One region of the Lysinibacillus sp. AR18-8 genome, then DNA from elsewhere that is predicted to be linked to it. Evidence: riboswitches for the same ligand, from Rfam matches in the RefSeq annotation. Region 1 holds a riboswitch; the other holds the start of a gene.

What was found. Region 1 has a riboswitch for S-adenosylmethionine ahead of BFM98_RS07805 (MetQ/NlpA family ABC transporter substrate-binding protein). Riboswitches for the same ligand answer to the same signal wherever they lie in the genome.
Region 2: it holds a riboswitch for S-adenosylmethionine, as region 1 does, so the genes downstream of both, BFM98_RS22365 (O-acetylhomoserine aminocarboxypropyltransferase/cysteine synthase family protein) here and BFM98_RS07805 (MetQ/NlpA family ABC transporter substrate-binding protein) in region 1, are expected to answer to the same signal.

Annotation. Positions count from the first base shown of each region.
Region 1 is NZ_MDGU01000008.1:223,429-228,339, forward strand. Features, by position in the region: gene BFM98_RS07795 (pyridoxal phosphate-dependent aminotransferase) at 1-509, shown strand, start outside; gene BFM98_RS07800 (PPC domain-containing DNA-binding protein) at 552-1,055, opposite strand; SAM riboswitch class I at 1,178-1,281, shown strand; gene BFM98_RS07805 (MetQ/NlpA family ABC transporter substrate-binding protein) at 1,370-2,200, shown strand; gene BFM98_RS07810 (methionine ABC transporter ATP-binding protein) at 2,308-3,333, shown strand; gene BFM98_RS07815 (methionine ABC transporter permease) at 3,326-3,997, shown strand; gene BFM98_RS07820 (enoyl-CoA hydratase/isomerase family protein) at 4,011-4,790, shown strand; gene BFM98_RS07825 (alpha-hydroxy acid oxidase) at 4,805-4,911, shown strand, end outside.
Region 2 is NZ_MDGU01000052.1:122,761-127,671, forward strand. Features, by position in the region: gene BFM98_RS22355 (DASS family sodium-coupled anion symporter) at 1-812, opposite strand, end outside; gene BFM98_RS22360 (glycerol-3-phosphate acyltransferase) at 1,008-1,640, opposite strand; SAM riboswitch class I at 1,796-1,909, shown strand; gene BFM98_RS22365 (O-acetylhomoserine aminocarboxypropyltransferase/cysteine synthase family protein) at 2,026-3,327, shown strand; gene BFM98_RS22370 (hypothetical protein) at 3,660-4,043, shown strand; gene BFM98_RS22375 (homoserine dehydrogenase) at 4,506-4,911, shown strand, end outside.

The DNA of each region.
Region 1 (4,911 bases):
TTCAAGCAAAGGGTGCAAAAGAAGTAGGAGTTGAAATGTATACATTATCGAAAACCTATAATATGGCTGGCTGGCGTATAGGCTTCGCTGTAGGGAATGCCGAGATTATTGCTGCTATTAATCTAATCCAGGATCATCTGTTTTGTAGTCAATTCCCTGCCATTCAACAAGCCGCAGCAGTAGCACTGACGGCTTCCCAACAATGTGCGGATGAACTACGAGCTACTTATGAGCGTCGCCGCAATGTACTCATTGAAGAAGCTCGAAGAATTGGCTGGCATGTTACGGCTCCAAAAGGCTCCTTCTTCGCATGGCTCCCTGTACCATTAGGCTATACAAGTGAACAGTTTGCTGATCTTTTGCTCGAAAAAGCTGATATCGCTGTAGCAGCAGGTAATGGCTTCGGTCAATATGGTGAAGGCTATGTTCGCGTAGGATTGCTGGTTAGTGAGGAGCGCTTACGTGAAGCAATCCATAGAATCGAGCAATTACAATTGTTTAAAAGATAATGACGCCATATCCTGTAGCTATCCCTAGCTACAGGATTATTACTATTTTTCAATTTTCCTTGGTTGCCCTAAACCATTTTCTAATGGATAAAATTGAACATGACCTGTTTCATCATCCCATTTTCGAATATGTTGAATCCCTTGTACCTCTGCCAACACGATGTCAGCAGTAATAACAGGGTTGCCCCCTTTTATTAAATGCCCACCTGATACAACACCCCATTGATCGCTCATAGAACCATGGAAATGTGTCTCATATCCACCATCTCGCTTACACACCACACCTGAACCTTGAATAAATTCTAATGGTCCCTCTTTTTCAATCACATCACTAAAACGAACTTGAATTTGAACTGTTGCATCTGGCACTAAATAAACAAAGCTACTTTTTTGAAAGCTGCCAATACAGCTTACAATTGTTGCTGACTCTATACTATTCTCTTCGCAAAGCGCTTCAATTCCTTCAATGATATCTGTTCCCGTTAGAAAACGAGCACTAATAACCTTACCAAATGAACCTATACCATAATTAACTCTTACAGACATTGTTATCCCTCTTTTGCGTCGAAATATTATAATTATATAAAAAATTTAAAAATTATTTATTGACTTACTATACCCTATAAATTATATTAGTTCTATCGGAATTACAAAAAAATATTATAAATCTCTTATCAAGAGTAGCTGAGGGACTGGCCCTATGAAGCTCGGCAACCTCCTTTTATAGGAAGGTGCTAAATCCTGCAAACGATCTTCGTTTGATAGATAAGAGAGGACATCTTTTCATGAGCCTCTCTTAATTTGTAAGAGAGTTTTTTTATTTTCAAAAAACCGATAAAAACAATCTTGGAGGTATTTTCATGAAAAAGAAAAATAAATTTTTAGTAGGTTTAGCAAGTTTAACATTAGTAGCAGCTTTAGCAGGCTGTGGCTCTAAAGAAGATAGTAAAAGCCAAGCTGAAGGAATTGATGAAAAGAAAATCGTTGTAGGCGTCACTTCTGGTCCACACGAACAAATTGCAGAAGTAGCCGCTAAAGTAGCAAAAGAAAATGGGCTAGAAGTTGAACTAAAATCATTTTCTGACTATGTTTTACCTAATACATCCTTAGCTGAAGGTGATCTTGATGCGAACAGCTATCAACACGAGCCTTTCCTAGATACATTTAATAAAGACCATGATACAGATTTAGTACCAGTGGGCAAGACGATTTTAAATCCAATGGGTATCTACTCAGAAAAATATAAATCCTTTGATGACATTCCTGAAGGTGCAACGTTTGGCCTACCAAACGACCCAACGAATGGAGCGCGTGCCCTCTTTGTTTTACAGGAAGCTGGCTATATTAAGTTAAAAGAGGGTGCAGACTTAACAGCCTCAATCCGTGATGTAGAAGAAAACAAAAAGAATTTAAAATTCATTGAATTAGAGGCGGCTCAAATTCCTAAACAACTTAGTGAGGTAGATGTAGCAGCTATTAATACAAACTTTGCACTAGAAGCTGGCATTAACCCTAAAGATGACTCTATTTTATTGGAATCTACTGATTCTCCATACGTGAACTATATTGTTGTACGTGCTGAAAATGAAAATGACCCAACAATTAAAAAGTTCGTTGAGGCTTACCAATCTGACGAAGTGCGTCAATTCATCGAAGAGGAATTCAAAGGTTCTGTAATCCCTAGCTGGTAATATGTTCAGAAAGCTTCTATAAAGCCGAAGAATCTGCTGAAATTCCCCAATGGGAAGACGAGCAGATTCTTGCTTTTTAGAAGCTTGAGAAAGGAGCAAACAATTGCATGATTCAATTACAAAATATCTCAAAAGAATTTAAGTCGAAAAAAGGCATCATAAAAGCTGTGGATGGCATCAATCTTCACGTAAAAAAGGGACAAATTCATGGTGTAATCGGCTATAGTGGTGCTGGTAAAAGTACACTCATTCGTTGCGTTAATCTACTAGAACGTCCTACAGCAGGAAAAGTAGTGATAGACAATGTAGACATTACGACCCTTTCTCTTCACGAATTACGTCAAACACGCCAAAAAATCGGGATGATCTTCCAGCACTTTAATCTCTTAAAAACAGCAACAGTTTACAATAATATTGCAGTTCCCTTAAAGCTACTAGGCTATAAAGAGGCGGAAGTAAAAAACCGAGTAGCTAAGTATGCTGAAATTGTCGGTTTAACAGATAAACTAGATAGTTACCCAAATCAACTTTCAGGTGGTCAAAAACAGCGTGTGGCTATTGCACGTGCCTTAGCACAGGAACCAGAGATTTTACTTAGTGACGAAGCAACAAGTGCACTTGATCCTGAGACAACGGAAGCCATTCTTGAATTGTTGTTAAAAATTAATCGTGAATTAGGCATTACGATTCTGCTCATCACACATGAAATGAATGTAATTCAAAAAATTTGCGATGAGGTTTCTGTTCTAGAATCAGGGAAAGTTGTGGAATTTGGCACAGCGATTGAACTTTTTGCGAAACCGAAGCACCCTACAACGCGAAAGTTTTTGAATACAATTTCACAACGTAATTTATCCCCTTCTCTTATTGAGCAATTAAATGTTTCAGGAAGTGTAATCCGTTTAACATTCCTTGGTGAAAGTACTGGTAAGCCATTATTAGCAGAAGTCACTAAGGTATATGATGTGCAACCAAATATTTTAACAGCTAATATTATTGAATTAAAAAACGGTATTGTCGGCAATATTGTGGTGCATTTACATGGCGAAACGCAGATTGTCCAAAAGGCGTTAACGTATTTTTCAGAAAATGGCGTGGCAGTGGAAGAATTAGGAGGTGCGTTCAATGAGTAGTATCCAAAGCTTCTTTACAGACTGGTCAGGTGTTATTGGCAAAGCAATTATCGAAACATTTCAAATGGTCGGAATTTCATTATTTTTCTCCATTCTGATTGGCATTCCATTAGGGTTATTAATCGTTTTAACACGACCAGGACAATCCTTTGAAAATAAATTTTTCTATCAGTTTTTTAATCTATTTATCAATATTGTTCGCTCTGTTCCATTTATCATTTTGTTATTCTTCATCTTACCTTTTACCAAGTTAATTGTAGGTACAACAATTGGTGTTAAAGGTGTAATCGTTCCACTAGTTGTTTACACAGCTCCTTATATTGCACGGCTGATGGAATCTGCGCTTTTAGAAGTGGATTCCGGAGTAGTAGAAGCCTACACAGCCATGGGTATTAAACGTCGCCATATCATTTGGCATGTCCTATTACGTGAAGCGCGACCATCTATTATTTTAGGCTTAACAATTGCCACAATAGGATTAATTGGTGCAACAGCAATGGCAGGAATGGTTGGTGCTGGCGGTTTAGGTGACCTTGCCTATCGTTATGGTCATTTGCGCTATGAGGTTGATGTGATGTATGCAACTGTCTTTATCTTAATCATCCTTGTGCAGAGCATTCAATCCATTGGTAACCGCTTCGCCGCGAAGTTGAAAAAAGATTAAGAGGAGAATGAAGATGACAAACGAAATTTATGTAGAGAAAAATGGCTATATTGCAACGTTAGTATTAAACCGCCCGGATAAACGGAATTCTTTATCAAGGGCAATGTTTCAAGCCATAGTAGACCAACTAGAGCTGCTCCGTATAGATTCTTCCATCAAACTTTTAATTGTTCGCGGTGTCAATGAAGTAGCCTTTTCTTCCGGTGCAGATATTAGCGAGTTTTTAGATGTTCGTTATGCTACAGACAATGCTAAAGCCTATAATGAATTGGCTCTAAAGGCGATCGATGCTCTCTATAAATTTCCACACCCGACAATTGCTATGATTCAGGGCTTAGCAATTGGTGGTGGCTTAGAGTTAGCAAATGCTTGTGATTTTAGAATAGCAACGCCTAAGAGTAAGCTAGGCATTACCGCTGCAAACATAGGTATTGTCTATAATTTAGAAAGCACGAAACGTCTCATCAATATTGTTGGTGTCGCTAAGGCAAAGGAAATTTTGTACACAGCTACTATTTTTACAGCTGAAGAAGGAAAAAATATTGGTTTAATCACGGCCCTACACGAACCAGAGGAAATTGATGAGGCGACATTGCAATTCGCTGAACATTTATTAAGTAAATCATCCATTGCAAACGCAGGCATCAAAAAAATTATCCAAGCAATTGTTGATGGTGAAATTGAAGAAAACGATGAGCTGGCACAGTTAGTTTTGGATTCATTTAGTTCAGACGATTATAACGAAGGTATTCAAGCCTTTTTAAATAAAAGAAAGCCTATTTTCAATAAATAAGTGAGGTAGTAACGATGACAAACATAACTGATGGCGATCTACTCTTAAAAAATATAACTGCACAAGCCCCCTTCCCCATTTGCTTTGCAGATTTAGAAAAGGCCGTAGCGGAAAAAATCGA
Region 2 (4,911 bases), on a different contig from region 1:
ACCTCTTTACCACCTTCGATATTGCTAGTCTCAGGTTTAATTAAAGCAATCATAATGAAAAATAAAAAGATCGACATAATAATTGAGAAGGGGGCTGCATAAAGTAGCCAAGCACCCCATGAAATATCCACATTAAATTGCTCTTGGATAAAGTTTAAAGCCACCATATTTTGAGCTGCTGCAGTTTTAATACCAATATTCCAAATGGAAACGGCTTGTACCGAAGTAATAACTAATAAGGCAGCAAGCCGACTATCACGTGGTAAACCAAATGCTGCCACCATTCCAAGCAATATCGGTACTACCGCGCCAGCTCGTGCTGTAGCAGAAGGTACAAAAAATGCGAGGACGATAGACACTAAAATAGCGCCAAATACGATAGCTTTTGTTTTCGTTCCTACCAGTGAAAGAATCCAAAGTGCAAGTCGTTTATGTAGATTAGTAATTTGCATTGCTGCCGCTAGAAAAAGAGCTGCTGCTACTAAAGCAACGGCAGAATTACTAAAGCCACTTAAAGATAATTTTAATGCGCTAGCTGTTCCTAGCTCTGTAGTTGGATTATCCATTGACGGAGCGAGTCCTAGTAAAACAGTTACTAGTGCAATGATCATGGCCGAGCTCACAGGATATGAAACGGCCTCTGTAACCCAAAGGATGACTGCAAAAGCTAAAATGGCTAAAGCTCGTTGCCCAGCTATAGGTAAATCACCATTGTTAGGTAAAAAGGTAATAATGATTAGTAACGCGAATGCCAAGCCAATCCATAGTGGCTTTAAATTAAGTTTTGTAGCTGCTTGCTTTGGTGAAGACATATTTTCTCATCCTTTCTACGATAAAAATGACGATTATTATCCATAACATCGGCCTGTATAATGTTTTATTGAGATAAGAATATGTCTATTTTATTGTAGAAAAAAATCTATGTGAAAATGTTGTTTTTTACAGCAATATGAGTAGATAAAGAGAAAAAATACGGTCACAAAAAATACAAAAATATCCATTAAATATTATTTCTTTTTCTTAAAGGCAGAAGTTACTTTAGGCTCTGTTCCATTGACTAATCGTTTAATATTTTCGAGGTGCAGGATGATGGCTATGCCAAAAAGAAGAAGAGCTATAATGGTTGGGCCAATGCCAGGAATCCATAAATAAGTTACTGTACAAAACACGAGATAAAATTCTAGAACACCTACAATTAAATAATTTGTTGCAAAGGATAAAATAACAAATAAAATAAGTGCAAATAAACCAATCTTCCAATCAACAGCAAGTAAAATACCAATGATGGAGGCCGTTCCTTTCCCGCCGTTGAAGCCCATGTAGAAGGGGAAATTATGACCTAAAATAACCCCAGCAGCCATAATATAAGTAAGCAGCCAAATTTGTTCTTCTGTTAAATGAATGGCGTCCCCTAGATAAAAATGCGCACCTATAATAGCGACAACGCCTTTGCCTATATCGATGAGGGCTACTAAAACGCCATACTTCCAGCCAAGGGAAAGAGTAGCATTAGAGGCACCAGCATTACCGTGGCCAGCCTTTTTTAAATCAACCCCCGATAAAAATTGAGCCACTTTAGAGCCGTGAATACAGCCTATTAAATAGCCAATCATAAGAAAAATGATCACGGCCTTTACCATAAAAATACTCCTCTCAAAATTTTTTCTAAAATAGTGTATGCGTTCATATTACGTATAAGAGCAGACAGAAGTTTCGGAAAAAATAAAATTTACTTGTTGACAGAAAAAAACTCTATGTTTATACTGTGTAACAACGATGGAAATTGAATCTCATACTCTTATCAAGAGCGGCGGAGGGATAGGCCCTATGATGCCCGGCAACCAGTAAGCAATGAGCTTACTAAGGTGCTAATTCCTACAGATTCTTACTTGGATCTGGCAGATAAGGGGAGGAAAACTTGCAACCGCAACCCTCTTCTTAGCTGAAGAGGGTTTTTGTTTTCTACAGAAAAATCCTCCTCATCTCCGGTACCATCGTAAAAAAATAACCATTTGGAGGTACACAATGACAAATTTTAAACCAGAAACATTGCTGTTGCATGGTGGTCAAGAGCCAGACCCAGTGACGGGTTCTCGCACAGTTCCAGTCTATCGCTCAACTGCTTTCGTATTTAAAGACACTGCTCATGCGCAACGTCTTTTTGCCTTAGAGGAAGCAGGGAACATTTACACACGAATTACCAACCCAACAGTTGATGTGTTTGAAAAACGTGTGGCTTTATTGGAAGGTGGAACAGCAGCAGTAGCACTTTCATCTGGTGCAGCAGCTATCGCATTTTCCATTTTAAATCTAGCTGGAGCTGGTGATGAGATAGTAGCAGCTAGTTCTTTATATGGTGGTACGTATAATTTATTTGCTAACACATTGCCAAACTATGGTATTAAAACAATTTTTGTAGATGAAACAAACCCAGAGAATTTCAAAGCAGCGATTACTGATAAAACAAAAGCTGTCTTTGCAGAGGTTTATGGTAATCCAAGTTTAAAGGTTTTAGATATTGAGGCAGTAGCTAAAATTGCACATGATAATGGTCTACCATTAATTATTGACAGCACGTTCGCTTCTCCTTACGGTTCTACACTTATTGAATACGGCGCAGATGTTGTAGTTCATTCAGCAACTAAATGGATAGGAGGTCATGGTACAACTTTAGGGGGCGTTGTTGTAGACGCTGGTAAGTTTGATTGGACTAGCGGTCGATTCCCTGGTTTTACTGAACCAGATGCCTCTTACCATGGTCTACGTTATGGAATTGATACAGCTTCTGCTGCCTTTGCTACAAAGCTACGTGTACAATTATTACGTGATTTTGGTCCAACATTAAGTGCTGATGCTGCTTTTAATTTATTGCAAGGGTTAGAAACGCTTCATCTGCGTATCCCTAAACACAATGAAAATGCATTGGCAGTGGCTGAGTATTTACAAAACCACCCATCTGTGGAGTATGTAAATTATAATGGCCTAGAAGATTTTCCGACACATGAGTTAGCAAAAAAATATTTAAGAAATGGCTTCGGTTCAGTGCTTACATTTGGCATAAAGGGTGGACGAGAAGCTGGGCGAAAGCTTATTGATAGCGTGAAATTATTTTCACATGTAGCAAATGTAGGTGATGCAAAGTCATTAATTATTCATCCAGCTTCCACTACTCATCAGCAACTATCAGCAGACGAATTAGTTCAAGCTGGTGTAACCGAGTCGCTCATTCGCTTATCCATCGGTTTAGAGGCAGTAGAGGATATTATTGCTGATTTAGATCAAGCCATTACACAGGCTACAACAACTGAACAAACAGTAGAAGCTTAAAGTTTAAAGAAAATGGTAAGATGTTGTGACGTTAACGTATTTTCTCATTCGATTAGCCTCATTTGGTAATGCGTTAAACGTTGCTACATCAATCTATTACTGCACCCGTTAATTATCAGAACCTTATAAAAAATAATACCAAGTAATTTTATATGTATTATTGACTTTATTAAATCCATGTTATATACTAGGAAATAAGTTAACAGTACGAAAATTTTTTTAAAAAAGGTAAATGTTTTCATAAGTGCTCCCCCACTTTTGAATATATAGAAGAGTAGTTGCCTAGCCAGTGATTACTCTTCCCAAAAACTGATGATAAAGGAGTGTTTAAAATGGGTAACATCTATAGTGCGCAAAACATTGTATCCTATCTAATATATGAGCTAAATGAAGGGCATGTATTTGTCAACAATAAATCCATTCAACACCTTCTTACATCAGTCGAAAGAAAATGGCAGGAAGTATTTGGTCATACAGCATTTCAAGAACATGTTTTTACTGAAAAGGACTTTACTGTAAAGGAAGTATTTGAGGCATATGAACAGTACGGTGTGAGCCATATCTCACTTCCTGCAACAGAGTTTTACTTGAAGTATGGTACATTTCAATTAGTGGAACGTACGTATGCAATACCAAATTTTACAGAAGAAGAGATTAGTCTTGTTCAACAAGCTTTAGCACAATATCGTTATCAATTGCTTTCAAAAGCAAGTTAAAACCCCCTCATATTTTTAAGCTCATTCTCTGCTGCTACAGGGAATGAGTTTTTTCTTTAAAGGGATTGTTATGAGTGTCTGAGCATACATATATATAATAGAAGAAAGACATTCATATATTGAAATGTAATAGTCAATATTTGTTCAAATCTTATAGATTGATTAATAAAACGTATAATAAAGGGAATGAAACCGATTTCTTTTGCACATCTAGAGAAAACAAATGTCCTTCCTAGAAAGATTTTTCTTGTGCAAAGCGTGTATTTGCGTTACAATTTTCTTTAAGTTAAATTTTGAATTATTTGAATTTGTGTGTGTCCTAACACATATAGAAATAGCGAAACTCATACAAAGAGAGTTGTTGGCTAAAGACTGCGGTGGGTGTCAAATTGTCATGACACAACCCCATGGAAAATTAGCTTTAATGAAACTGCGGAATGTAAGTTGGAGGGAATAACAAGAATGGCAACTATAAAGGCAGCGATTTTAGGATTTGGAACGGTAGGTCAGGGGATTTACCATATTTTAAATGAAAAACGAGAAGAGCTAAAAAATAAATTAGGTATTGAATTAGAGGTAGCGAAGATTTTAGTGACAGATGCTAGTCGTGAACGTGTCCCAGGCACAGCACATTTAATGACAACAAGTATGGATGAAGTCTTAGCAGAGCCAGGTATGCAGGTAGTGTTTGAAGCAATTGTGAACGAAGAACCTGCATACAGTTATTTAAAGCGAGCGGTGGAACATAAATGTCATGTTATTACTGCCAATAAAGTGATGTTTGCCAAACGAGGCTTGGAGTTGCAGGATCTTGCAAAAGCTAATGGCGTTTTTGTAGGCTATGAGGCTACTACCGCTGGTGGCGTAC